2 regions of the Bradyrhizobium sp. USDA 4503 genome follow, and region 1 is predicted to be linked to the other one. Evidence: riboswitches for the same ligand, from Rfam matches in the RefSeq annotation. Region 1 holds a riboswitch; the other holds the start of a gene.
The links. Region 1 has a riboswitch for S-adenosylmethionine ahead of ACVMIH_RS30910 (O-succinylhomoserine sulfhydrylase). Riboswitches for the same ligand answer to the same signal wherever they lie in the genome.

Region 1 (14,260 bases):
GCGCCGCCGCCGAGTTCGGCGCGCGCCCGGTGCTCGAATTCCGCGACCGGCCGATCAGCTACGCCGAGCTGGAGGCCCTGGTCGAGACCGCCGCCGCTTCCTTCATGCGGGCCGGCTACGGCAAGGGAACGTCGGTCGCGCTGTTCCTCGGCAATTCGCCCGACCATCCGATCAATTTCTTCGGTGCGCTGAAGGCCGGCGCCCGCGTCGTGCATCTGTCGCCGCTCGACGGCGAGATCGCGCTGTCGCACAAGCTGTCCGATTCAGGCGCGCGGGTGCTGGTCACCAGCAATTTGTCGGCGCTGTTGCCGACCGCGCTGAAATTCCTCGCCAAGGGTCTGCTCGATCGTCTGATCGTCTGCGAGGACGACAATTGGGGCAAGGTCGGCACGCCGCAAACGGCGCTGCCCGACAATCCCGCGATCATCACCCATCGCCAGTTCATCGACGGCGCGACCAGGCCGTCGCAATGGCCGGCGGTCGACGTCGAGGACGTCGCGCTGCTGCAATATACCGGCGGCACTACGGGCCTGCCCAAGGGCGCCATGCTCAGCCATGGCAATCTCACCGCGGCGGTGTCGATCTACGACGTCTGGGGCAAGCCCGGGCGGCTCGAACGCAATGCGATCGAGCGCGTGATCTGCGTGCTGCCGCTGTTTCACATCTACGCGCTGACCGTCGTCCTGCTGTCGGCGATCCGGCGCGGCCATCTGATCTCGCTGCACCAGCGCTTCGACGTCGAGGCCGTGATGCGCGACATCGAGGTCAAGCGCGCAACGGTGTTTCCCGGCGTGCCGACGATGTGGATCGCGATCGCCTCGCTGCCCGATCTCGACAAGCGCGATCTCTCTTCGCTGGTGGTCGCCGGCTCCGGCGGCGCGCCGCTGCCGGTGGAGGTCGCGAAGATCTTCGAGCGCCGCGTCGGCATGAAGCTGAAGAGCGGCTGGGGCATGACCGAGACCTGCTCGCCCGGCACCGGCCATCCCAAGGAGGGACCGGAGAAACCAGGCTCGATCGGGCTGATGCTGCCCGGCATCGAGATGGACGTCGTGTCGCTGGAGGATTCCACCAGGGTGATGCCGGTCGGCGAGGTCGGCGAGATCCGCATCCGCGGCCCGAACGTCACCAAGGGCTACTGGAACAGGCCGGCGGAGACCGCGGAGGCTTTCGTCGGCGACCGCTTCCTCACCGGCGACATCGGCTACATGGACGCCGACGGCTATTTCTATCTGGTCGACCGCAAGAAGGACATGATCATCTCCGGCGGCTTCAACGTCTATCCGCAGATGATCGAGCAGGCGATCTACACCCATCCTGCCGTGCAGGAGGTGATCGTGATCGGCATTCCCGACGATTACCGCGGTGAGGCGGCAAAGGCCTTCATCAAGCTGCGCGACGGCGAGAAGACCTTCTCGATCGACGAGCTGCGTGCATTCCTCACCGGCAAGGTCGGTAAGCACGAACTGCCGGCGGCCGTCGAGTTCGTCGACGAATTGCCGCGCACCCCGGTCGGCAAGCTGTCGCGTCACGAATTGCGCCAGCAGCAGCCCAAGACTGCTCAAACCGAGACATCTCAATCCACGCAACAACAGACTGCATCAGGATCTCGCTCATGACCGACGCCGTTATCGTCTCCACCGCCCGCACGCCGATCGGCAAGGCCTATCGCGGCGCGCTCAACGTCACCGAGGGCGCGACCTTGCTCGGGCACGCGATCGGCGAAGCGGTGGCGCGCGCCAAGGTCGATCCGAAGGAGATCGAGGACGTGGTGATGGGCGCGGCGATGCAGCAGGGCGCGACCGGCGGCAACATCGCGCGCAAGGCGCTGCTCCGCGCCGGCTTGCCGGTGACGGTTGCCGGCACCACGATCGACCGCCAGTGCGCCTCCGGCCTGCAGGCGATTGCGCTTGCCGCGCGCTCGGTGATCTTCGACGGCGTCGAGATCGCGGTCGGCGGCGGCGGTGAATCGATCTCGCTGGTGCAGAACGACAAGATGAATTCCTTCCATGCCCAGGATCCGGCGCTGCTCAAGATCAAGGGCGAGGTCTACATGCCCATGATCGACACCGCCGAGATCGTCGCCAAGCGCTACAACATCTCGCGCGAGAAGCAGGACGAGTATGGGCTGGAAAGCCAGCGCCGCACCGCGGCCGCGCAGCAGGGCGGCAAGTTCAAGGAAGAGCTCGCGCCGATCACCACCATGATGGCGGTCACCGACAAGGCGACCGGTGCCGTCACGATGAAAGAGGTGACGCTGTCGCAGGACGAAGGTCCGCGGCCGGAGACCACGGCCGAAGGGCTTGCCAGCCTCAAGCCGGTGCGCGGCGACGGTTTCACCATCACCGCCGGCAATGCCAGCCAGCTCTCGGACGGCGCCAGCGCCTCCGTGATCATGAGCGACAAGGAGGCCGCCAGGCGCGGGCTGAAGCCGCTCGGCCTCTTCCGCGGCTTCGTCTCCGCCGGCTGCGAGCCGGACGAGATGGGCATCGGCCCGGTGTTCGCGGTGCCGCGGCTGCTCAAGCGTCATGGCCTCAAGGTCGACGATATCGATCTCTGGGAGCTCAACGAGGCCTTCGCGGTGCAGGTGCTCTACTGCCGCGACAAGCTCGGCATCGATCCGGAGAAGATCAACGTCAATGGCGGCGCGATTTCGGTCGGCCATCCCTACGGCATGTCGGGTGCGCGGCTCACTGGCCACGCGCTGATCGAGGGCCGCCGCCGCAAGGCCAAGTACGCAGTTGTCACCATGTGCGTCGGTGGCGGCATGGGCGCGGCCGGCCTGTTCGAGGTGTTGCAGTAGGATTGTCGTCCCGGCGAAGGCCGGGACCCATACGCCGCGGCTTCTCTTTGGGCACATGCGGCAGCCGGCGTTGTCAAACACGAAAGCCGGTGGTTATGGGTCCCGGCCTTCGCCGGGACGACCAGGAAAGAAGCAGTTGAATTTCAAAAGGAGGATCCGATGGATCTCGCTTTCACCAAGGAAGAGATAGCGTTTCGCGAGGAGGTGCGGGAGTTCTTCAAGAACAACGTGCCGCCGGAGACCCGGCGCAAGCTGCAGGAAGGCCGCCATCTGTCGAAGGACGAGATGGTCACCTGGTGGCGCATCCTCAACAAGAAGGGCTGGGGCGTCACCCACTGGCCGAAGGAATATGGCGGCACCGGCTGGAGCACCGTGCAGCACTACATCTTCAACGAGGAGCTGCAGTCCTATCCGGCGCCGCAGCCGCTCGCCTTCGGCGTCAGCATGGTCGGCCCGGTGATCTACACCTTCGGCAACGAGAAGCAGAAGAAGGAATATCTGCCGCGCATCGCCAATGTCGACGACTGGTGGTGCCAGGGCTTCTCGGAGCCGGGCTCGGGTTCGGACCTCGCGTCGCTGAAGACCAAGGCCGAGCGCCGTGGCGACAAGTGGATCATCAACGGCCAGAAGACCTGGACCACGCTCGCCCAGCACGCCGACATGATCTTCTGCCTCTGCCGCACCGATCCGGCCGCGAAGAAGCAGATGGGCATCTCCTTCATCGTGTTCTCGATGAAGTCGAAGGGCGTCACCGTGCGCCCGATCCAGACCATCGACGGCGGCCACGAGGTCAACGAGGTGTTCTTCGACGACGTCGAGGTGCCCTACGAGAACCTGATCGGCGAGGAAAACAAGGGCTGGGATTACGCCAAATTCCTGCTCGGCAATGAGCGCACCGGCATCGCCCGGGTCGGCGTGTCGAAGGAGCGGCTGCGCCGCATCCGCGCGCTGGCCTCCAAGGTCGAGTCCGGCGGCCGTCCGGTGATCGAGGATCCGGCGTTCCGCGAGAAGCTCACGGCCTGCGAGATCGAGCTGAAGGCGCTCGAGCTCACCCAGCTCCGCGTCGTCGCCGACGAGGGCAAGCACGGCAAGGGCAAGCCCAATCCGGCGTCCTCGGTGCTCAAGATCAAGGGCTCGGAGATCCAGCAGACCACCACCGAGCTGTTGATGGAGATCATCGGTCCGTTCGCCGCACCCTATGACGAGCACGGCGATGCCGGCTCGAACGAGAGCATGGATTGGACCGCGCAGATCGCGCCGAGCTACTTCAACAACCGCAAGGTTTCGATCTACGGCGGCTCCAACGAGATCCAGCGCAACATCATCAGCAAGGCGGTGCTGGGACTGTAGTTTCCTCTCCCTCTCCCCGCGCTTGCGGGGAGAGGGTTGGGGTGAGGGGCATCTCTCCGAGCAACGACTGCCGAGAGACCTGTACCCCCTCACCCGGATCGCTTCGCGATCCGACCTCTCCCCGCAAGCGGGGCGAGGTGAAGAGGCCCCGGCTTGAACAATGATCAGTTAGTTAAGGGAACGAACATGGATTTTGATCTGTCCGAGGAGCAGCGGCTTCTCAAGGAAAGCGTCGACGGGTTGCTGGCGGATGCCTACGACTTCGATGCGCGCAAGAAGTACATGAAGGAGAAGGGCGGCTGGAGCAAAGCGCTCTGGGGCAAGCTCGCCGAGCAGGGCCTGCTTGGTCTGCCCTTCGCGGAGACCGACGGAGGCTTCGGCGCCGGCGCGGTCGAGACCATGATCGTGATGGAAGCGCTCGGCAAGGCGCTAGTGGTCGAGCCTTATCTGGCCACCGTCGTGGTCGCCGGCGGTTTCCTGCGCCATGGCGGCTCGGCCGAGCAGAAGGCCAAGCACATTCCCGGCATCATCGACGGCAGCAAGACCTTCGGCTTTGCCCAGCTCGAGAAGAACTCGCGCTATGACCTCTTCGACGTCGTCACCAGCGCGAAGAAGAAGGGCGACGGCTGGGTGATCGACGGCGAGAAGTTCGTGGTGCTCAACGGCGAGAACGCCGACACGCTTGTTGTGACCGCGCGCACCAAGGGCGGCCAGCGCGACAAGAGCGGCATCGGCGTGTTCCTGGTCCCAGCGGATGCCAAGGGCGTCACCAGGAAGGGCTATCCGACCCAGGACGGCCTGCACGCGGCCGACATCACCTTCACCAATGTCGAGGTCGGCGCTGACGCTGCGATCGGCGATCCCGAGAACGGCCTGCTGCTGATCGAGCGCGTCGCCGACGAAGCCCGCATTGCGCTGTGCGCGGAAGCCGTCGGCGCGATGGACGAGTCGCTGAAGGAGACGGTCGAGTACATCAAGACCCGCAAGCAGTTCGGCGTTGCGATCGGCTCGTTCCAGAGCCTGCAGCACCGTGCCGCCGACATGTTCGTGGCGCTGGAGCAGGCCCGCAGCATGTCGATGTTCGCCACCATGGCGTCGGACTTCGACGATGCCAAGGAGCGTGCGTCGGCGGTCGCCGCCGCCAAGGTGCAGGTCGGCAAGTCCCTGAAGTTCGTCGGCCAGCAGTCGATCCAGCTTCATGGCGGCATCGGCATGACCATGGAAGCCAAGATCGGTCACTACTTCAAGCGGCTGACCATGATCGAGAACACGCTCGGCGACACCGACTATCACCTCCGTCGCGTCAGCGAGGGCGGCGGGTTGTTGGCCTGAGCCATCTCCGTCATTCCGGGGCTCGCGAAGCGAGAACCCGGAATCTGGCGCCGTAACCTCTGGATTCCGGGTTCGCGACTGCGTCGCGCCCCGGAATGACGTGCAAATAACAGGGAAACAACAATGAAAAACACCCCGTTCGATCTCACCGGCCAGGTCGCGGTCATCACCGGCTCGAGCCGCGGCATCGGCCGCTCCTCGGCGGAGCTTTTGGCAAAACTCGGCGCCAAGGTCGTGATCTCCTCGCGCAAGGCGGATGCCTGCCAGGAAGTCGCCGACGGCATCAAGAACGCGGGCGGCGATGCGCTCGTCATCCCCTGCAACATCGCGCGCCGCAGCGAGGTCGAGGCGCTGGTCTCGGGGACGATCAAGCATTACGGCAAGATCGACATCCTGGTCTGCAACGCCGCGGTCAATCCCTATTACGGCCCGCTGCTCGACATCACCGACGAGGCCTTCGACAAGATCATGGGCTCCAACGTCAAGAGCAACATCTGGCTGTCCGCACTGGCGATCCCGCAGATGGCCGAACGCGGCAAGGGCTCGGTCGTGATCATCTCCTCGATCGGCGGACTTCGGGGTTCTACGGTGATCGGCGCCTACGGCATCTCCAAGGCGGCCGACTTCGCACTGTGCCGCAGCCTCGCCGGCGAGTGGGGCCCGAAGGGCGTGCGCGTCAATTGCGTGGCGCCGGGCCTGGTGAAGACCGATTTCGCCCGCGCGCTGTGGGAGGACCCGGACAATCTGAAGCGCCGCACCGCATCGACGCCGCTCCGCCGCATCGGCGAGCCCGACGAGATCGCAGGCGCTGTGGCCTATCTCGCTTCCGACGCGTCGACCTTCATGACCGGCCAGACCATCGTGGTCGACGGCGGCGTCACGACGGCTGCGACTTAATCTTCAAGAGAAGCCGTCATGGCCGGGCAAGCCCGGCCATGACGCGTTGCTTCAAACCTGCTCGAGCGCGCGCTCAAAATCCTCGATCAGGTCGTCGGGATGCTCGAGCCCGGCCGAGAAGCGAATGAAACCTTCGCTGATACCAAGTTCGGCGCGGGCCTCCGGCGCCAGGCGCTGATGCGTCGTGGTCGCGGGATGCGTGACGAGGCTCTTGGCGTCGCCGAGATTGTTGGAGATGCGCGAGATCTTCAGCGCGTTGAGGCAGCGGAAGGCGCCGGCCTTGCCGTCCTTCACCTCGAAGCCGACCAGTGTCGAGCCGGCGCCCATCTGCTTCTTCACCGTCTCGGCCTGCGGATGGTCGGGGCGGCCCGGATAGACCAGCCGCGTGATCTTCGGATGCTTGGCCAGCGCCTCGGCGATCTTCGCCGCGTTCTCGGTCTGGGCGCGGACGCGCACGCCGAGCGTCTCCAGCCCCTTCAGCAGCACCCAGGCGTTGAACGGCGACAGCGACGGCCCGGTCTGGCGCATGAAATTGTGGATGTGCTCGGCGATGAAGGCCTCCGACGACAGGATGACGCCGCCGAGGCAGCGGCCCTGGCCGTCGATATGCTTGGTTGCGGAATAGACCACGACGTCGGCGCCGAGCGACAGCGGGCTCTGCCAGATCGGCGTCGCGAACACGTTGTCGACGATCAGCCGGGCGCCGCCGCTATGCGCGATCTCTGCGATCGCGCCGATGTCGAGCACGTCGAGCGTCGGATTGGTCGGGCTCTCCAGGAAGAAGGTCTTGGTGTTCGGCCGCAATGCGCGCTGCCACTGGTCGAGATCGAGGCCGTCGACCAGCGTCGTCTCGATGCCGTAGCGCGGCAACAGGTCCTGCACCACGTAGAGGCAGGAGCCGAACAGGGCCTTCGAGGCCACCACATGATCGCCGGCCTTCAGCGGGGCGAGGATCGCGGTGGTCACCGCGGCCATGCCGGTCGCGGTCGAGCGCGCGGCTTCCGCGCCCTCGAGCTCGATCATGCGGCGCTCGAACATCGCAATGGTCGGGTTGGAATAGCGCGAATAGATGAAGCCGGGGTCCTGGCCCTTGAAGCGCGCCTCGCATTGCTCGGCGGTGTCGTAGACGTAGCCCTGGGTGAGAAACAGCCCTTCCGACGTCTCCCCGAATTGCGAGCGCAGCGTACCGCCATGGACGAGACGGGTTTCGGGACGAAAGCGGGCCGTGGTTTCAGATTCAGACATGTGACCTCCGAGGTGGCCATTTCCCCTGGAGAATGGCCACAAAAAAACCGGCCTGGAGCAACCTCCACAAGCCGGGATCACACTGTCCCCGGCCTGTTTAGCGACTTATTTAACGTGGCTGCAAGCCGGCCGGCTCAAATCACCACGGGATAAGTGCAGCTGATATTCCCTCGCGCCCTTTCCGTCAAGACGGTCATCGGATAACCCGTAAAAGCCCATATTTTGGGGCTTGATGGCCGCCTGGAGTATGATTTTTGGGTCATCTCGAGGGATCGCCGAGGGACCGCATCGTGTCGTTCACGCTGGAAGATGAATCCAACGGAATCCTGCCCGACCGCATGATCGCGGAGATGGCGGAGGCCGGCCTCATTCTGCCCGCCTATGACTTCGTCGAGAGCCAGATCCAGCCGGCCAGCCTCGATCTCCGCCTCGGCGACATTGCCTACCGCGTCCGCGCCAGCTTCCTGCCGGGGCCCGATGCCACCGTCGCCGAGCGGATCGACGAGCTGAAGCTGCACGAGATCGATCTGTCCGACGGCGCGGTGCTGGAGACCAACTGCGTCTACATCGTGCCGCTGCTGGAGAGCCTGGCGCTGCCGCCGGAGATCGTGGCCGCGGCCAACCCGAAGAGCTCGACCGGACGGCTCGACGTCTTCACCCGCGTGATCGCCGACGGCACCCGCCGCTTCGACATGATCGGCGCCGGCTATCACGGCCCGCTCTACGCCGAGATCAGCCCGAAGACGTTTCCCGTGCTGCTGCGCGAGGGTTCGCGGCTCAGCCAGGTCCGCTTCCGGATCGGCGAGGCGACGCTGACCGCCGACGAGCTCGATGCGCTGCATGCCGCCGAGCGGCTGGTCGACGCCGCCAATGCCGATCTCACCCATGGCGTCGCGCTCTCGGTCGATCTCTCCGGCGAGAGCTCGGGCGGCTTCGTCGGCTATCGCGCCAAGCGCCATACCGGCGTGGTCGATGTCGATCGCCGCGGCGGCTATGCTGTCGACGACTTCTGGGAGCCGATCAAGGCCCGGCCCGACGGCAGTCTCATCCTCGATCCCGGCGAGTTCTACATCCTGGCGTCGAAAGAGGCGGTGCAGGTGCCGCCGGACTACGCCGCGGAGATGGTGCCGTTCGATCCGCTGGTCGGCGAATTCCGCGTCCATTATGCCGGCTTCTTCGATCCCGGCTTCGGCTATGCCGGCGCCGGCGGCAAGGGCGCGCGCGCCGTGCTGGAGGTGCGCTCGCGCGAGGTGCCGTTCATCCTCGAGCATGGCCAGATCGTTGGCCGCCTCGTCTATGAGCGGATGCTCGAGCGCCCCGACGCGCTGTACGGCCAGCGCATCGGCTCGAACTATCAGGCGCAGGGCCTGAAGCTCTCCAAGCATTTTCGCGTGTAATTCCGTTTCGCGCGCGTGTAATTCCGTAGCCCGGATGAAGCGCTAGCGAAATCCGGGGCGCTGCATACGCGCATTGAGCTGCCCCGGATTGCGCTTCGCTGCATCCGGGCTACGATTGCGCGCGCGAGGCTTTATCTCGCCAACAAGAACAGCGGGAGCAGACATGACCGGAGAGCAGGACGCGCGCGAAACGCAATGGCGGAAGTGGCGCAGCGTCGCCGATCTCTATCACGCCTTCTTCACCGGGCTGATCCTCACCGTCGTCACGCGGCGCGGCACGGCTGATGCCGCCGAGTTCGTCTTCCGCGTGTTTCGTCGCCAGCAGCAGGAGCGCTTCCTGCCCGGCTTGAAGAAGCTCGGCCTCGACAGCCTGCCGCCGGCGGTCGCGGCCGCGCAGTATCATTATCTTTCCAACTGGATCGGCGGCGTGCATGTCGAATACATGTACGAGACCGACCGCAAGGCCTGGATCCGCTATCCGCCGCCGCGCTGGATCTGGAAGGGCACGGCGATCTGCGGCGTGCCCGGTGAGGTCTCGCGCGCGATGCTGCGCGGCTGGCACGCCAACAACGGTGTCGCGCTCGGGGACTTGCGGCTCGGCTTCGTCTGCACCAAGCAGAGTGTCGACGGCCAGGACGGCCTCGAAGGCTATTACTGCGAGTACGATCATCCGCTCGAGCTCGACCAGCGCCTGGTGTTCGCGCGCCATCTCGAGGCGCCGCCATTCGATCCGAACACCGCGCCGGCGCTGCCGGTCGACAGCTGGCCGAAGCCGCGGCTGGAAAAGGCCTATCGCAACTACGCGATGGAATATGTGAAGACGGCCGCGCCGGTCATCGTGCAGGTGTTCGGCCCGGAGGATGCGAGCTATCTGCTGCATCTCACCGGCAGACTGATCGGCATGCAGTATTACGACGAGGTCGCGCAGGCGCTCGGCGGCCGCCGTGGCCGTGCCACGGAATTTGCCGCATTCCTGCGCACTCTCTTCGAGTCGCAGGACGATATTGCTGACATCACCGAATCCGAGGGCCAGTTCGAAATCCGCCAGCAGGGCTGGAAGCTGATGGCCGACGTGGCCGACTATCATCCGGCCTGCGCCAGCGTATTGACCGGCCTGTTCGAAGGGCTGGCCGCCGGCTGCGGGCGGCATATTCCGGTGCATCTGAAGCCGAACAGCGCCGCCGGCGCGCCGTTCGTCTGGTCGATCGGCTAGCCCCAAGGTTCATCCGGGTTCACCTGCAATCGCGCAGGCCCCCCTTGCGCCCCGCGCACGTGGATTCCGCCGCCGCCATGGTAGGGAAACACCATGGCGCGGCTCCCCAGATCGCGCGTGGGAGTAGAAATGTCCGATCTCGGCCTCGCCGAAATTCCTGTCGACGAACAAGAGCGGCCGCTGCCGCCGCCGGTGACCAAGCCGGCGCGCAATGCGCTGCTCGACGGGCCGATCCTGCGCACGCTGCTATGGCTGGCGTGGCCGAACGTGATCGCGCTCTCCGCCGGCACCTGCGTCGTGATCGCGGAGACTTCGTATATCGGCCGGCTCGGCGTCGAGTCGCTCGCGGCGATGGCGCTGGTGTTTCCCTGCGTGATCCTGACCATGACGATGTCCGGCGGCGCGATGGGCGGCGGCGTCGCATCCGCGATCGCGCGTGCGCTCGGTGCCGGCGAGATCGAGCGCGCCTCGACGCTGGCGATGCATGCGCTGCTGATCGGCCTGACCTTTGGTTTGACGTTCATGCTGGGCATGCTGATCTTCGGCCCGCGCCTGCTCGAACTGCTCGGCGGCCGGGGCAATGTGCTGGCGCAGGCGATCGCCTATTCGCAGGTGTTCTTCGGCGGCGCGATCCTGCCCTGGCTGATGAACACCATGGCCGGCATCCTGCGCGGCACCGGCAACATGAAGCTGCCGTCGACCATGATCCTGTCCTCGGCGGTGTGGCAGATCATTCTCGGCGGCACGCTCGGGCTCGGTCTCGGTCCGGTGCCGCAATTCGGCATGCGCGGCGTCGCCGCGGGGTCGCTGATCGCCTATTCGATCAGCATCAGCGTGATGGGCTGGTATCTGTTCTCGGGCCGTGCCCGCGTGAAGCCGAAACTCAAGGGGCTGCGCGTGCAATGGGCGATGTTCATCGACATCCTCAAGGTCGGCGCGGTGTCCTGCTTCTCGCCGTTGCAGTCGGTTCTGACGATCTCGATCTTCACCCACATGCTGGCGCAGTTCGGCACCGCGGTGCTCGCCGGCTACGGCATCGGCGCGCGGCTCGAATTCATGCTGACCTCCGTCGCCTTCGCGGTCGGCATCGCCTCGGTGCCGATGATCGGCATGGCGGTCGGCGCCGAGCGCGTCGCGCGCGCCCGGCGCATCGCCTGGACCGCGGGCACGGTGTCGTTCCTTGCGGTCGGCGTGGTCGGCAGCTTCATCGCCGTCTTCCCCGACCTCTGGGTCAATCTGTTCACCAATGATCCGCACGTGCGGGCGACCAGCCATCAATATCTCTCGACCGCCGCGCCGATGTACGCGTTCATCGGCCTTGCGATGTCGATGTATTTCTCCTCGCAGGGTGCCGCGAAGGTGCTGGGTCCGGTGCTGGCGCAGACAGCGCGGCTGATCTTCATCGGCACCGGCGGCTGGTGGCTGTCGACGCATGAGGCGAGCGCGCAGAACTTCTTCGCACTCGCCGCCGCCTCGATGGGCGTGCTCGGCGTGCTGTCCTGCCTCAGCGTGATCCTGACGCGCTGGGGCAAGTCGGCACCGGTCGCAGAAGTGCAGCCGGCGCTGTCGTAGATATTAAATCCGTCATCCTGAGGAGCCGCGAAGCGGCGTCTCGAAGGATCGACGGCCCAGGTGTTTCGGCGTGCGCTCGTAGAAACAGCGGGACTGTCGCCCTTCGAGACGGTCGCTTCGCGACCTCCTCAGGGTGACGGTCATAGTTCGAAATGCGCGGCCAGTCGCATGACCTAGCGGATCACGCCGCGCTCTTCTCCCTGGCCGATTTGGCCATCGCGGCTTGCATCGCCGCCGCGCCGAGATCCATCTGCGCGTCCATGTATGGCGCGACCTCGTGCGGCAGCACGTCGGCGATCCACACCACGCGGCAGCGCGTGTCGCCCTCGGCGAACACCTGCACCGAGGCGGAATGCTGCTTCAACCGCTCGCTGCTGATCGCATAGACCAGCCGCTTTCGCTGGTCGTCGCAATCGACCAGCGTCTCGCGCGCCACGGTGCCGTTGGAGAAGCTGACGGTGCGGACGTCGCCGTCCAGTTGCGTGTCAGTCACGAAGCCCGGCACTAGCCGCGTATGCAGTGCGCCGAAATCGCGCAACGCGTCCCAGACATGATCTGCCGGCGCGTCGATCGGGATATCCTTGTGAATGGAAGCCATTGTTCAATCCTCGTTGGTTTCAGATGTGTCGTCATTGCGAGGAGCGAAGCGACGAAGCAATCCACACCGCAGCAGGCGGAAAGATGGATTGCTTCGCTCCACTCGCAATGACGGCGGAGCTGTGGTGTGCTAGGTCGACACCGCCTCGACATTGTTGCCGTCGGGGTCGAGCAGGAACGCCGCGTAATAGGTCGGGCTGTAATCCTTGCGATGGCCCGCCGCGCCGTTGTCCTTGCCGCCGGCCTTCAGGCCTTCGGTATGGAATGTCTTGATCGCGTCATGGCTCGGGGCACGGAACGCAACGTGCGCGCCGCCTTGGGCCTTGCCCTTGTGCAAATGCAGCCAGAGCGCGGGCTCGCCCTTCGGGCCGAAACCGGCGCCGCTGTCGTCGCGCGAGCAGAGCACGAAGCCGAGTGGCGCCAGCACTGCGGTGTAGAAGCGCACGCTGGCGTCGAGGTCGGCAACGCGCAATCCGATATGGTCGTACATGAGGAATCTCCAGTCGCTAAGCGCATCGAAAGACGCGCGGACGGGAGCAGCCTAGCTATTGCAGCGCGAGACGTTCTTGGAAAATCTTGCGGTCGCCGCGCGAGGCCTGGCGGAACTTGAGCGGCGAGGCACCGGCGGCGCGGTGGAAGCTGCGCACGAAATTGGACAGATCGCCGAAACCGACGTCATAGGCGATGTCGGTGACCGGGCTGTCGTCATCCGCGAGCCGCCGCGCCGCATGGCGCAGCCGCGAGCGCACGAGATATTGATGCGGGGTGACGCCGAGCACGGCGGAAAACAGCCGCAGGAAATGGAAGGTGCTCAAGCCGGCCTGTTCGGCGGCCTCGTCGAGGTCGATCTGATGGTGTGAATTGGCGTCGATCCACAGCGCGGCCTCGACGGCGCGGCGGCGATCGCGCAAGCCTGCGGTGAGCGGCTTTGTCTTGCGGTCGGACACCAGCTCGACAAGGCGGCTGGTGAGGAGGTGGCCGATCTCGTCGAGACCGACGTCGCTGTTGCCAGCTGCCGCCGTTTGCGCGAGCTCGCCGATCACCATCAGTTCCGGCAGCGGCGGCACCGACCCGACCTGCCAGACCGCCGCGCGGTCGCCGATGGTCTCGACCAGCACCGGGTCGAGGAAGAACGACAGGCATTCGTCGCCGACCACGTGGTCGTGCGTGCAGGTGTATTCGTCGCCGGGATGGCCGACCAGGATCGAGCCTGCCACCAGCTCATGGAAGCGGCCGCGGCAATGGCAGCCGAAGCTGCCGCTGCGCACATAGGACACCGAGTGGGAGGCGAACTGCTCGGCGAACGGCTTGTCGCCGGGTTCCGCCGTGCAGCGGAACTCGTTCACCGTGATGCGATCGCGCTGCAGCAGCGTGGTTCGGACCATACCCCGGATTTAAGCTTGCGGCCGGAGTCGTGCAACGGGCAGCAGCACATCAAAAAGGGTCTTGCTGGTGGTCGGCTGGGCGCCCTCGATCGAGAGCAGCCGCCGTTTCGAGATGCTGCCGCCGTTCGGCGAGATCCGGTCGGCATAATTGCCTGCCTCGAGCACGCGGTGGCAGGGCACCATGACCATGAAGGGATTGCGGCCGAGCGCCTGTGCCACCGAATAGACCGCGCCGGACGCGCGCAAGGCGCTCGCCACCTCGTCATAGGTCCGGGTTTCGCCGCGGGGAATGGTCCGGACAAACTGGTAGACGCGCGCGTTGAAGGCCGGGATGCCGCTCATGTCGAGCGCAACGCCGGCAAGGTCCCAATGCCGCCGCGCAAGGTCGCGGCGATGCCCTCGATCGCGACAGCGACCTCCTCGGGAGGCCGCATCTCGCGCGCGTCAGGATAAAGCTTGAATAGCCGCTTGC
Region 2 (14,260 bases), 1.8 Mb from region 1:
TCAGCATGGTGACACCGTTGGCCACCAGGTGCGCGGTGGCCGCCTCGATGTCGTCGACGCGGAAGGCGAGGTGATTGAAGCCCAGCTTTCGCAGATTGGTCGGGTGCACCCCCGGATCGGTCCCCGGGAGCGGGTCGAACTGAAGCAGCTGGATTTCGAAATCCGCTCCTTCGAGTGCGAGGGTGATGTGCTGCGCTCTCATGGCCGGCATGCCCATGTACCGGGCGGGAACGCCGCCGTCGATGGTCGCGACGTGAGTCTTCTTGAAGCCGAGCAGTGCGAAGAATTCGATCGCCGGGCCGGCATCTGCCACTGCGATAGTCACATGATCCGGACTGAGTATCATCTGATCGCTCCCTGTCATCAGCGACGCGCCGGCTTTCCTGCTGGAGGCTATCAGCTCGCTCCGTCCGCCGGTAGGTGGGTCGGCCCTGCGGCGACACAATCCGACGGGCAACTCCAATTGTAGGATGGGTAGAGCGAAGCGAAACCCATCGATTTAAGCCCGCGGCGCCAATGATGGGTTTCGCTGCATCGTTGCGCGAAGCTGAAACGACGAGTCCCGTCAACCACACCCGCCGCGGAGTATGGGTCCCGGCTTTCGCCGGGACGACGAATGGAAAGAGTCGCCCCGGCTACTTCTCCAAATTCGCATGCGGCCGGCCGAAGTCGGGTGCGGCGGAGTCCTGGCCGGTCTCGACGATGCCGCGGCGGATGGCGCGGGTGCGGGTGAAGTGGTCGAACAGCGCTTCGCCGTCGCCGCGCCGGATCGCGCGGGTCAGCTTCGACAGATCCTCGTTGAAGGTGCCGAGCATCTCGAGCACGGCGTCCTTGTTGGCGAGGAATACGTCGCGCCACATCGTCGGGTCCGAGGCCGCGATGCGGGTGAAGTCGCGGAAGCCGCCGGCGGAGAATTTGATGACCTCGGATTCCGTCACCTGCGCCAGCTCGTCGGCGGTGCCGACGATGGTGTAGGCGATCAGATGCGGCAAATGGCTGGTAATCGCGAGCACGAGGTCATGATGGTCGGGCGTCATGATCTCGACCTTGGCGCCGAGCGCGGCCCAGAACGTGCGCAGCCGGTCGGTCGCCGCGGGATCGGTGCCTTCGGGCGGGGTGAGGATGCACCAGCGGTTGATGAACAACTCGGCGAAGCCGGAATCCGGCCCCGAATGCTCGGTGCCGGCCACCGGATGCGCCGGGACGAAGTGGACGCCGTCAGGCAGATGCGGCGCCATGTCCTTGACGACGGCGCCCTTCACCGAGCCGACGTCGGAGATGATCGCGCCGGGCTTCAGATGCGGCGCGATCTCAGCGGCGACCGGGCCGCAGGCGCCGACCGGGATGCAGAGGATGACGAGGTCGGCGTCCTTCACCGCCTCGATGTTGGTCTCGACGACGCGATCGACGATGCCGAGTTCGGCGACGCGCGCACGCGTCTTCTCCGAGCGCGCGGTGGTCACGATCTCGCCGACCAGCCCTTGCGCGCGCGCGCCGCGCGCGATCGAGCCGCCGATCAGGCCGAAGCCGATCAGCGCGATGCGTTGGAAGAGCGGGGCGGTGGTCACGATGTCACTTTCCGGCCAGGAAGTCGCGCAGCCCCTCGACCACGAGGCGGTTGGCCTCCTCGGTGCCAATGGTCATGCGCAGCGCATGCGGCAGCTTGTAATTGTTGAGTGCGCGCAGCACGAGGCCGCGCCGTGTGAGATAGGCGTCGGCTTCCGCCGCGGTCTTGCCCTTGTCGGTCGGGAAATGGATCAGCACGAAATTGGCGACGCTCGGCGTCACCTTCAGCCCGAGCTTGCCGATCTCCTCGGTCAGCCAGTTGCGCCATTGTTCGGTGTGGGTTCGCGACATCTGCACATGCGCCGAGTCCTCGATCGCCGCCACCGCCGCCAGCATCGCCGGCGTCGTGACGTTGAACGGACCGCGGATACGGTTGCAGGCATCGACGATATGCGCCGGCCCGAACATCCAGCCGATCCGCAGCGCCGCAAGGCCGTGGATCTTCGAGAAGGTGTGCGTCACCACCGTGTTGTCCGTGGTCGCGACCAGCTCGATGCCGAGCTCGTAGTCGTTGCGCGAGACGTAGTCGGCATAGGCGGCGTCGAGCACCAGCAGCACATGCGACGGCAGCGCGGCGCGCAGCCGTTTGACCTCGTCGAACGGGATGTAGGTGCCGGTCGGATTGTTCGGGTTGGCGAGCCAGACCAGTTTCGTGCGCGGCGTCACCACCTTGAGTATGGCGTCGACGTCGGCCGTGAAATTGGTCTCGGCCGCGATCACGTTCCTGGCGCCGTTCGCCATGGTGGCGATCGGGTAAACCAGGAAGCCGTGGGTGGTCGAGATCGCCTCGTCGCCGGGCGCGAGATAGGTGTGCGCCAGCAGGTTGAGGATTTCGTCGGAGCCGGCGCCGCAGATGATGCGGTCGGGATCGAGCCCGTAGGCGCGGCCGATCGCCTCGCGCAGCACGCGCGAGGTGCCTTCCGGATAGTCCTCGAGATGGTCAGCCGCCGCCTTGTAGGCCGCGATCGCCTTCGGAGACGGCCCGAACGGCGTCTCGTTGGCGGACAGCTTGAACACTTTGCGGCCCGGTTCCGGCACCGGGCTCTTGCCGGGCGTGTAGGGCGCAATATCGAGGATGCCGGGGTTCGGCACGGGGCGGGACATCATCAACTCCGAACAGAGCGTTTTCGAGCGAAGTGGATACCGGTTCGCGTGAAGAAAACGCGTCAAAACAAAAGCCTGGACGGGCGGCTGGCTCTTACTTCAGGTCCTGGCCGATCCGTTAGAGGGCACCGTATAGCGCGTTGCGTGGCTGCCGACGAGGGCCGACGAGCGGACCGAGGCGCCGGCCTTGATCAGGGCGAGCTTGATGGCCTCGAAACCCTTGTTCTTAAGGTCTTGTCCGGTGACCGAGACCAGGAGCGCCGCGCCGTCGAAAGCGGTGTCGGGGACCGCGACGATCTCGGCGAGCGGCGCAAGCGCCCGGGCGACATCGGCGTTCCAGCCGGAGACGCGCACGCTCCAGGTCTGCACTTCGGTGACCATGGCGTCGTCGGCGACCCGCGAGATCACGAACACCGGCAGCGCGGCGGGATGGTCGGCGCGTTCGAGGAACGGCAGCCGCGCGATGATCTTCGGCGCGCCACTGGCCTCGAGCGCATTCCACCACGGCGTACGGCTTGCGATCGCGGAGACCAGCGCGAGGTCGCCCTTCGACTTCGCCACCGCCTCGACCGCGGCCTGTGCGCTGAAATGCGACACGTAAGGCACCACGAAGCCGAAGTGAAACCGCGCCGAGTCGCGCATGGCCGACTCGCCGACCGAAACGTCGGCATGCACCGCGAACGGCGCCTGCACATAGGTGAAGGTCGAGATGATGACGCGCCAGATGCTCTCGATGGTGTCGAGCGGCAGGATGCCGCGATGACGCCGCACCAGCTCGCGCATCATGCTGGCCTCGCGTGCCGGGCGGAATGCCGAGCCGACCTCCTGGGTCTTCTTGACCTGGATCAGGCGGTCGATGATGTCGCCGCGCGCCATCAACAGGCGGTGTACCTGCTCGTCGATCGCATCGATCTCCTTGCGCAGATCCTGCAGCGAGGGCGGCGACGGGGGTGGGTTGGACATGCTCTCAAACCTTGTCGTCGGGGCGGCCCGGTGCCGCGTCGGACAGGGTCCCTGATTAGGAAAGACGGGCAGCGAAAGCAAAGAGAAACGTCGCAGGCGTGCCTTGCGCATTCGGTTAACCAATTGGCCGTGGGCAGGGCTGTCTTGACGGCGGGGGGCGTGGGGACTACGTTCCCTGCGTCCCGTGGTCATTTGAGCCGGCCGGCTTGCAGCCACGTTAAACAACTCGCTAAACAGGCCGGGGACCTTATCAGCTCCCGGCCGAACCTTTGTTCAGGCCGGGTTTTTTATTGGCCTGAGGTCCGTCGAGCCCTCCCGCGCGGAGGCAGGGTCGCCTAGATGAGCAACGTGCGTCCGATACCGAGCCCACAAACCCCGAGCGATGATCGCGCCCATGAGGCCGACCATCCGTCGTCATTGGTGGCGAAGTTCGGGATGGACCAGCCGCTCAAGCTCGATTGCGGCGTCGATCTCGCACCATTCCAGATCGCCTACCAGACCTATGGCGAGCTCAATGCCGACCGCTCCAACGCGATCCTGGTCTGCCACGCGCTGACCGGCGATCAGCATGTCAACAACATCCATCCCGTCACTGGCAAGCCCGGCTGGTGGGAGACCATGGTCGGCATCGGCCGGCCGATCGATCCCGACAAGTACTTCATCATCTGCTCCAATGTGATCGGCGGCTGCATGGGCTCGACCGGCCCTGCGTCGTTGAACCCCGCGACCGGCAAGGTGTGGGGACTCGATTTCCCGATCATCACCATTCCCGACATGGTGCGTGCGCAGGCGATGCTGATCGATCGTCTCGGCATCACGACGCTGTTCTGCGTGGTCGGCGGCTCGATGGGCGGCATGCAGGTCCTGCAATGGACCACGGCCTATCCGGAGCGCGTGTTCTCGACGCTCGCGATCGCCTGCTCGACGCGCCACTCGGCGCAGAACATCGCGTTCCACGAGCTCGGCCGCCAGGCCGTGATGGCCGATCCGGACTGGCGCGGCGGCCGCTATGTCGACGAGGACACCCATCCGCATCGCGGGCTCGCCGTGGCGCGGATGGCCGCGCACATCACCTATCTCTCGGACGCCGCGCTGCATCGCAAGTTCGGACGGCGGATGCAGGACCGCGAGCTGCCGACCTTCTCGTTCGATGCGGATTTTCAGGTCGAGAGCTATCTGCGCTACCAGGGCTCGTCCTTTGTCGAGCGCTTCGACGCCAACTCCTATCTCTATCTGACCCGCGCGATGGACTATTTCGACATCGCCGCCGACCACAACGGCGTGCTGGCGAAGGCGTTCACCGGCATCCAGACCCGGTTCTGCGTGGTGTCGTTCACCAGCGACTGGCTGTTTCCGACCTCGGAATCGCGCGCGCTGGTGCATGCGCTGAACGCGTCGAGCGCGCGGGTGTCGTTCGCCGAGATCGAGACCGACAAGGGGCACGACGCCTTCCTGCTCGACGTGCCCGAATTCCTCGAGATCTCCCGTGCCTTCCTGCTGGCCGCAGCCAAGGCGCGCGGACTGAAGGACGGCGGCCGGTCATGAGCATGCAGCAGACATTGCCCTTGCCGGGTATCGCGCCGGAGCGGACCGGCGGCTATCGCACCGATCATCTGTTGGTCGCCGACATGGTGCGGCCGGGCTCGCGCGTGCTCGATGTCGGCTGCGGCGACGGCGAATTGCTGCAACTGCTGGAAAGCCGCGGCATCGACGGCCGCGGCATCGAGCTGTCGCGCGAGGGTGTCAATGGCTGCGTCGCCAAGGGGCTCGCGGTGGTGCAGGGCGATGCCGACACCGACCTCGTCAATTATCCGGATGATGCGTTCGACTACGTGATCCTATCGCAGACCTTGCAGGCGACGCGGCAGCCCAAGGTGGTGCTGGAAAATCTGCTGCGGATCGGCCAGCGCGCCATCGTCTCGTTTCCAAATTTCGGGTTCTGGAAGATGCGGCTGCAGCTGTTGATCGGGGGCCACATGCCGCGCACCGAGAATTTGCCGGCGAGCTGGTACGACACCTCGAACATTCATTTCTGCACCATCAAGGATTTCGTGCAGCTCTGCGAGGAGATCAACGTCAAGATGGAGCGCGCGGTGGCGCTCGATCTCTACGGCCGTCCGGTGCCGCTCAACCTGCCGTGGTGGGTGTGGAACATGTTCGGCGAGCAGGGTGTGTTCCTGCTCAGCAGGGGTGGGCAGGGGAAGTGACGTCATGGCGTCATTCCGGGGCACGCGAAGCGTGAACCCGGAATCTCGAGATTCCGGGTTCGGTGCTGCGCATCGCCCCGGAATGACAGGACTACACCGGCGCCGCCACCAGCGACCGCGGATCGCGTACCGGCCAGCGGCCGGCCTCGACCAGCGCGATGAAGCGCTCGACCATCTCGTTGAACAGCGCCGGCTCCTCGAGGTTGAGCACGTGGCCCGACTTCGGGAAGAACGAGAGGCCGGCGGCCGGCAGATGCTGCTTCAGGAACATGCTGGGCGCGATGCAATTGTCGTCCTCGTCGCCGCACAGGATCAGCGCCGGCGTCGCGGCGCGCTTGATGGCGTCGGTCATGGTGTAGATCGAGGGCCTGCCGCCCTGGAAGCTGCGCATCGTGTTGGCTGAGCCCCTGGCGTTGTGGCGAGCGAGCGCGGCGTAGAAATCGGCGTGGCCGCGCGGATCCTTGACCAGGAACGGAATCCGGCTCGGCGCTTCGCGCGTCACCTTGGCGACCTCGACCGCGCCGATGCTCTCATATTGCTCGGCATTGGCGCGGCACTGCGCGCGGAAGGCATCGAGATTCTCGAGGCTCGAGCCGGAGCCGACCGCGGCCAGCGTCATCGACAGCGCGCGCTCCGGCGCGTTGAGGGCGACCTGCAGCGACGAATAGGAGCCCATCGAGAGTCCGACGAAATGCGCCCTGGCGATGCCGAGATGGTCGAGCACGGCGAGCGCGTCGGTATAGAAGTGCTGGTAGGTGTAGACGTCGGCACTCGCAGGCACGTCGGACGGCGTGTAGCCGCGCGCCGAATAGGCGATGCAGCGGTGGCCGCGCGCGAAATAGCGCATCTGCGGCTCCCAATTGGTGTGATCCGCGGCGAACTCGTGCAGGAAGATGATCGGGGTTCCGCTGCCGGCCTCTTCGAAATGGAGGCGGACATGATCTTTCGTCGTGGCGTAGGGCATTGAAATTCTCCTCTCGTTGGCCGCCCCCAGATTTGCAGTTAATTTTCAAGGCCGCAATGCGGCAGTTCCGGTTCCTTTCTCGTCATCGAATCATCGCGGAATGACCAAGAAATTGGTCCCGCAGTGCCGCATGAAATCTTCCTCGCGCCATCCCGATTTTCAAAACAACCGCCGTGTTCCCTTGAGTGTTTCCTTGGGAACGCGACGGGGAATTGGGGGGTGTTACAGAGGATCTAGTGAAGTATGGTTCAGTTGCTTGCGTGTCGCCGGTCGCTTTGTGTTTTGGCGCTGGCTCTGTGTTCGCTCACTCTCGCCGTGATCTCCGCCGCTCCGGCATCCGCCCGTCCGCATCATTCCCGTCACGCGCATTCGGCCCATGCCGGCCATCACGCGGGTCACTATGCACATCGTCATTATCGGCGGGCAGCGCGGCTGTCGCGCGCCGAGCGCCGCGCACTCGCGCAGCCAGGCGGGATCATCGAAACCAACGCAGCGCCGTTGCCCGGCAGCGCTGACCCCGTGCCCAACACGGGCGGCGTGATTGCGGCAAACGGCTTCGGCTCGTCCGGCATCGTCGCCGAGGCGCGCCGCTATCTCGGCGGCAATCCGACCGGCCGCTCCAGCCTGTGGTGCGCCCGCTTCATGAACATGGTGCTGCAGCACACCGGCCATCGCGGCACCGGCTCCGACATGGCGAGCTCGTTCGCCAAATACGGCACGCGCGTTTCGGGACCGCAGGTCGGCGCCATCGCCGTGATGAGCCGCCGCGGCGGCGGCCATGTCGGCATCATCACCGGCGTCGATGCCAAGGGCAATCCGATCATGATCTCGGGCAACAGCGGCCACCGCGTCCGCGAGACGCGGGTCTCGCGCGGCCGCATCTACGCCTATGTGATGCCGACCAACTGATCGCTCGAAAGCGGGGCGGGGCGCGCACGCGCCTTGCCCGGCCTACGACGCTACAGGTCCCTCAGCGGCAATCGTGTCGCCGACGGCGGCGCCGCCATCGCTGATGATCTCGGCATAGATGCCGCACTCATTGTTGCCGAAACGCTGCATCAGCGTGTTCGGCACCGAGAGGTCGCGCGCGCCGGTATCGGGATCGACATTGACCGCGGCGCAGCGGGTGATGCGCTTCACCACCCTGGCCCGGGCGCTGCCGATCGCAATGGTCTGGTCGAGCAGGCTGGCTTCATGCCAGGCCGGCCAGCCCTCGACATAGAGGTTGGCGCGGAAGCGCAGCGGATGGACCGGCGCCTGCACCATCTCCTCGATCGCCCGCAGGCTCGCCAGATTGATGATCGAGACCACCTTGCGCGGCACGTCAGAGAAGCTGTGCCCGGGGCTGACCAGCACCTTGGGCGGCCCCTTGATCTGGCCGGTATGACGATCGGCGAAATAGCGCTCGATCATGGCGCGGCCTTCCGCGGTCTCGAGGTCGCCCTGGGCCACCATCGCGCCATCCCGGCGCAGCGTCAGCACGTGGCTGTCATCGTCGAAATGGGCACGCAGCGGCGCCAGCCACTCGTCCCGCTGCAGCATCAGGAAATGCGGTTTCGGCAGCCATTTCGGCGCCGAGGGATCGAAACCGCTCGGGCCGTTCTCGATCGCATAGCGGCGATCGGAGCGGAGCGTCTCACCGATCTTGAACTCTGCGTGCGGCAGCGGCTCGGGCGTGAGACCCTTGACGGGATAGCGATAGATGCCGGTGATCCGGGCAGAGGAAGCGTGCGTGTTGTCCATTCGCCCGCTCTAGCCTGTTTGGCGTGCGAGGAGAACTGCCGCCCGCGGGAAGGTACTAGTCGGCGCGCGCCGCTCCAGGAGCGTCCAGCAGGCGTTGCATGAACACGAGATCGAGCCAGCGGCCGAATTTGCGTCCGACCTCCGGCATCCGGGCGACCTCGACAAAGCCGGCCCGCGCGTGCAGCCGCAGCGAGGCGAGATTGCCGCCGTCGATGCCGGCGATCATGACGTGCTTGCCGAGCGCGGTGGCCGCGGCGATCAGCTCGTCGACGATGATCCGGCCGAGGCCGCGGCCGCGATGATCGGCATGGATATAGACGCTGTGCTCGACGCTGTAGCGGTAGCCCGGGAAGGCCCGGAAGTCGCCGAATGTGCCGTAGCCGAGCACCGTCACTCCCTCGACGGCTACTAGCACGGGATAGCCCAGAGCCTGCCGCGCCGTCATCCAGGCCAGCCGCTCGGCCTCGGAATCCTGCTTCTCCGTCCAGATCGCGTTCGAGTTGGCGACCGCCTCGTTGAAGATCGCGGTAATCGCAGGGATGTCCTGCTCTGTGGCGGGGCGGATAATCATCGGTGGTTCCTTGACGGGCCTCTTGAACGGATCCCCATCGTCTATTATATAAGACGATATGTCAATTATAGAGGACAAGGCCGATGAGGCTCTCGGGCGGCGGGTTCGCGCCGAACGGGAGGGCCGCGGCTGGTCGCTGGCGGACCTCGCCGGGCGGGCGGGCGTGTCCAAGGCCATGCTCAGCAAGATCGAGCGGGCGGAGGCAAGCCCGACGGCGGCGACGCTGTCGCGGATCGCCACGGCCTACGGCCTGACCATGGCTGCGCTGTTCGAAGTTGCCTCACACAATTCCCGCCTGCAGCGGGCCAAGGATCAGCCGGTGTGGCGCGATCCGAAGGCGGCCTATCTGCGGCGGCAGGTGTTCCTGCATCCGGCCAATCCGCTGGAGCTGGTGGAGATCGAACTGCCTGCGAGGCAGGAAGCCGGCTTCCCCGCCAGCGCCTATCACTTGGTCCGCCAGGTGGTCTGGGTGATCAGCGGCCGCCTCACCTTGATGGAAGGAGCGGAGCGCCACGAGCTCGCTGCGGGCGACCGCGTCGAGCTCGGTCCGCCGTCGGACATCGTCTTCCGTAACGAAACCGCTCAGCCTTGCCGCTACCTTGTCGCCATCGTGCGGCGCTGAGCTTCACCGGGCGAAATCGCAGGCTGTGGCTCTTCCGTTTTGGAACCAAGTGCCCACATCTGCGGCAAGCCTGAACAATGATGGCGACGACCAGAGGCTGGTTGAGGAACGTCAACGCGGCCCGCGGAAACCCAATGAAGATGCCGTTGTCATGCCTGAATGGGTGACGATGGCAGGCCGAGGGAAAACGAATGAACATTGAGAAGTACACCGAGCGCGCGCGCGGATTCATCCAGTCTGCCCAATCGCTCGCAATGCGCGACGGTCACCAGCAATTCTCGCCGTTGCACCTGTTGAAGGTGCTGCTGGACGACAATGAGGGACTCGCCGGCGGTCTGATCGACCGTGCGGGCGGCAATTCCAGAGCAATCCTGAAAGCGACCGAAGAGGCGCTGAACAAGCTGCCGAAGGTCTCGGGCAATGGTGCCGGGCAGGTCTACCTGTCGCCGGAGCTGGCGCGTGCCTTCGATGCGGCGGAACAGGCCGCCGACAAGGCCGGCGACAGTTTTGTCACCGTCGAGCGGCTGCTGCTCGGGCTCACGCTCGAGAAGGGCAGCGAGGCGGCCTCGATCCTGAGCAAGGGCGGCGTCACGGCGCAGAACCTGAACGCGGCCATCGAAGCGCTGCGCAAGGGCCGCACCGCCGACAGTGCGACCGCCGAGAACGCTTACGACGCGCTGAAGAAATATGCCCGCGACCTGACCCAGGCTGCGCGCGACGGCAAGCTCGACCCGGTGATCGGCCGCGACGAGGAGATCCGCCGCACGATTCAAGTTCTGTCGCGGCGGACCAAGAACAATCCCGTCCTGATTGGTGAACCCGGCGTCGGCAAGACCGCCATTGTCGAGGGCCTGGCGCTGCGCATCCTCAATGGCGACGTGCCGGAGAGCTTGAAGGACAAGAAGCTGCTGTCGCTCGACATGGGCGCCTTGATCGCCGGCGCGAAATATCGCGGCGAGTTCGAGGAGCGGCTGAAATCGGTTCTGCAGGAGGTCTCGTCGGCCGAGGGCGGCATCATCCTGTTCATCGACGAGATGCACACCCTGATCGGCGCCGGCAAGACCGACGGCGCAATGGACGCGTCCAACCTCCTGAAGCCTGCGCTCGCGCGTGGTGAGTTGCACTGTATCGGTGCGACCACGCTCGACGAGTACCGCAAGCATGTCGAGAAGGATGCGGCGCTGGCTCGCCGGTTCCAGCCGATCTATGTCAGCGAGCCGACGGTCGAGGACACCATCTCGATCCTGCGCGGCCTCAAGGACAAATACGAGCAGCATCACGGCGTGCGCATCACCGACTCCGCGCTGGTGGCCGCGACCACGCTGTCGAACCGCTACATCACCGACCGCTTCCTGCCGGACAAGGCCATCGACCTGATGGACGAGGCGGCGGCGCGGCTGAAGATGCAGGTTGATTCGAAGCCGGAAGAGCTCGATTCGCTCGATCGCGACATCATCCGGCTGAAGATCGAGCAGGAGGCGCTGAAGAAGGAGAACGATGCCGGCTCCAAGAGCCGCTTGCAGACCCTGGAGAAGGAGCTCGCAGGGCTCGAGGAGCGATCGACGGCGCTGACGGCGCGCTGGAGCGCGGAGAAGAACAAGCTCTCCAATGCCCAGAAGCTGAAGAGCGAACTCGACGCGCTCCGCGTTGAGCTGGCCAATGCGCAGCGTCGCGGCGAATTCCAGAAGGCGGGCGAACTGGCCTATGGCCGGATTCCCGAGCTGGAAAAGAAGCTCGCCGACATCGAGGCGCAAGCGAACAGCAAGCCGAGCGGCGGCGAGATGATGGAGGAGGCGGTCACCGCCAACCACATCGCGCAGGTCGTCTCGCGCTGGACCGGCGTGCCGGTCGACAAGATGCTCGAGGGCGAAAAGGACAAGCTCCTGAAAATGGAGGACAGTCTCGCCAAGCGCGTCGTCGGCCAGGCTGAAGCCGTGCGTGCGGTGGCAACCGCCGTGCGCCGTGCCCGCGCGGGCCTGCAGGATCCGAACCGGCCGACCGGCTCGTTCATGTTCTTAGGCCCCACCGGCGTCGGCAAGACCGAGCTGACCAAGGCGCTCGCCGCTGACCTGTTCAACGACGAGACCGCGATGGTCCGCCTCGACATGTCCGAGTTCATGGAGAAGCACTCGGTCTCGCGGCTGATCGGCGCGCCTCCCGGCTATGTCGGCTACGACGAGGGCGGTGCCCTGACCGAAGCCGTGCGGCGCCGGCCCTACCAGGTCGTGCTGTTCGACGAGATCGAGAAGGCGCATCCCGACGTCTTCAACGTGCTGTTGCAGGTGCTCGACGACGGCCGCCTGACCGATGGTCAGGGCCGCACCGTCGACTTCCGCAACACGCTGATCATCATGACTTCGAATCTCGGTTCGGAGTTCCTGGTGAATCAGCCGGAGGGCGAGGACACCGCGGCGGTCCGCGATCAGGTGATGGGCGTCGTGCGGGCGCATTTCAGGCCGGAATTCCTGAACCGCATCGACGAGATCATCCTGTTCCACCGCCTGCAGAAGAGCGAGATGGGCCGCATCGTCGAGATCCAGTTCGCGCGGCTGACCAAGCTGCTCGAGGATCGCAAGATCGAGCTCACGCTGGACGCCAAGGCGCGGGACTGGCTCGCGGAGAAGGGCTGGGATCCGGCTTACGGCGCCCGCCCGCTGAAGCGGGTGATCCAGCGCAGCGTGCAGGATCCGCTGGCCGAGATGATCCTCGCCGGCGAGGTCAAGGACGGCGATCAAGTCGTGATCTCGGAGAAGGGCAACGTGCTGACCTTCAACGGTCAGGTGCCCAAAACCGCCGAGATCGTGCAGTTCGAGGCCCCGGTCTCGAAGCGCAAGCTGAACTGAGCGTTTCGATAGCGAAACCGGATGCGGCCTGGCGACAGGCCGCATCCATCGCCATGACATCGGCGGGCCGCATGCGACGGAGTTCCTGTTCGGCGGCCGGTTTTGTGAGCCCGAATTAATGAAACCGCCTCGGGACGGCGTTCGTTTTCATCCTGAATGACCGGCTGGAGTGGCAAACGTCCCGCGCAGCTGCAAAGGGAAGTATTCGGTCCGAATCGCATCGCTGATTCGCGCGCCGCCTTGCATCATCCTGCAAAGCCACACCGCCGGTCGCCCTCAGCAGCAGGCGAATTGCATGAGCAGAGACCTCATTGCCCATAACCTTGCCCATAACCGGCCCGTCTATGACGATCTTCATCCGCGCGTTTACGGCGCAGCCGCCGGCCTTGTCGCGTGGTTCGCGGCGGCGGCATGGATATTGTTCGACCGCCAGGACGACGTCGAGCTGTCGCTGATGTTCGTCAGCGTATTGCTGTTCGTCGCGGTGCTATTGCCGTGGGTGCTTTCGCTGATCTGGCGGAAATACGACGATCGGCACGATCTGCATCAGCGGTCGATTCCGTTCCGGGAGTGGCGGACCGGCGAATTCGCGGTCTGGGGCAGCACGATCAACAGCACCCATGCCACCATCGACATGCTGCTCCCGCTGGCGTCCGTGGCATTCGGGCTGACCGCGATCGGGATCGTGTTCCTGATCTGCGCCAGCCTCGCGCCGTAAATCTTGCCGGACCCGTCATTCCTGCGGGGCGATGGGCGGTGACGGCTCGTCGTCCTCGCTGGGCTCGAGTTCGGACAGGATATCGACCAGCTCGCGGGCGCGGCCGGTGGCCAGCGGCTTGCCGGCATTGATCAGCGGCTCGTCATTGGCGAGCCAGGCCTGCGCCTCGGCAAGCTCGGTGATCGTCGCCCCCGACGCGATAATCCTCGCGATCGTGACGTCGTCGGCGGAGCCGACGGCCTTCAGCACATCGTCGCGGGTGAGGCTTGCCATGCGCGCCTCCTCTGCAAGGTTTACCCAAGCGGACAAAGCCTGACGGGCGCGGATGGTTCCGGATGGAACGGCTTCCTGAGCGAGGTTTCCGCCGTCAGCGGTTGGTGGTGGAGCGCGTCTGCGACGTGGAACTGGTGGCGTCCGAGACGATTCGCGAGCTGCCGCGGCTGGACATCTGGGCCTCGATCCGGTCGCGCTCCTTCTCGAAGTTCGCCAGCATCGGGCCTTCGAGCGAACGGCCGCGCGGCAGCTTCACGCGCATCGGGTCGACGAATCGGCCGTTGACCAGGATTTCGTAGTGGACGTGCGGGCCGGTCGACTGGCCGGTCGAGCCGACGAAGCCGATCACCTGGCCCTGCCGCACCTTCTTGCCGATCTCCATGCCCTTGGCGAACGCCGACATGTGGCCGTAGGCGGTCTCGTAGCCATTGGCATGCTTCATGCGGATATATTTGCCGTAACCGCCCTCGTATCCGACCTTCTCGAGCACGCCATTGCCGGACGCGAAGATCGGCGTGCCGTAGGCGGTGGCCCAGTCGACGCCGGTGTGCATCTTCACATAGCCGAGGATCGGGTGGCGGCGGCCGCCGAAGCCCGAACGCATGATCGCGTTGTTGACCGGCTTGCGTACCAGGAACTTCTTCGCGCTCTTGCCGGTCTCGTCATAGTAGTCGACGAGGCCGTCG

Region 2: it holds a riboswitch for S-adenosylmethionine, as region 1 does, so the genes downstream of both, metX (homoserine O-acetyltransferase MetX) here and ACVMIH_RS30910 (O-succinylhomoserine sulfhydrylase) in region 1, are expected to answer to the same signal.

Annotation. Positions count from the first base shown of each region.
Region 1 covers NZ_JBSRXS010000001.1:6,500,737-6,514,996, forward strand. Annotated here, with positions in the region: gene pimA (dicarboxylate--CoA ligase PimA) at 1-1,616, shown strand, start outside; gene ACVMIH_RS30890 (acetyl-CoA C-acyltransferase) at 1,613-2,800, shown strand; gene pimC (pimeloyl-CoA dehydrogenase large subunit) at 2,960-4,150, shown strand; gene pimD (pimeloyl-CoA dehydrogenase small subunit) at 4,337-5,482, shown strand; gene ACVMIH_RS30905 (glucose 1-dehydrogenase) at 5,606-6,379, shown strand; gene ACVMIH_RS30910 (O-succinylhomoserine sulfhydrylase) at 6,431-7,624, opposite strand; SAM riboswitch at 7,701-7,780, opposite strand; gene ACVMIH_RS30915 (2'-deoxycytidine 5'-triphosphate deaminase) at 7,915-9,021, shown strand; gene ACVMIH_RS30920 (hypothetical protein) at 9,185-10,234, shown strand; gene ACVMIH_RS30925 (MATE family efflux transporter) at 10,364-11,806, shown strand; gene ACVMIH_RS30930 (SRPBCC family protein) at 11,988-12,404, opposite strand; gene ACVMIH_RS30935 (VOC family protein) at 12,534-12,893, opposite strand; gene ACVMIH_RS30940 (helix-turn-helix domain-containing protein) at 12,949-13,788, opposite strand; partial or broken gene ACVMIH_RS30945 (methylated-DNA--[protein]-cysteine S-methyltransferase) at 13,798-14,260, opposite strand, start outside.
Region 2 covers NZ_JBSRXS010000001.1:4,745,900-4,760,159, reverse strand. Annotated here, with positions in the region: gene ACVMIH_RS22985 (VOC family protein) at 1-346, opposite strand, end outside; gene ACVMIH_RS22980 (prephenate/arogenate dehydrogenase family protein) at 636-1,568, opposite strand; gene hisC (histidinol-phosphate transaminase) at 1,573-2,670, opposite strand; gene ACVMIH_RS22970 (chorismate mutase) at 2,770-3,633, opposite strand; SAM riboswitch at 3,808-3,887, shown strand; gene metX (homoserine O-acetyltransferase MetX) at 3,973-5,178, shown strand; gene metW (methionine biosynthesis protein MetW) at 5,175-5,840, shown strand; gene ACVMIH_RS22955 (alpha/beta fold hydrolase) at 5,932-6,804, opposite strand; gene ACVMIH_RS22950 (TIGR02594 family protein) at 7,048-7,713, shown strand; gene ACVMIH_RS22945 (MOSC domain-containing protein) at 7,756-8,547, opposite strand; gene ACVMIH_RS22940 (N-acetyltransferase family protein) at 8,603-9,118, opposite strand; gene ACVMIH_RS22935 (helix-turn-helix domain-containing protein) at 9,177-9,740, shown strand; gene clpB (ATP-dependent chaperone ClpB) at 9,932-12,583, shown strand; gene ACVMIH_RS22925 (hypothetical protein) at 12,879-13,301, shown strand; gene ACVMIH_RS22920 (hypothetical protein) at 13,317-13,574, opposite strand; gene ACVMIH_RS22915 (M23 family metallopeptidase) at 13,669-14,260, opposite strand, start outside.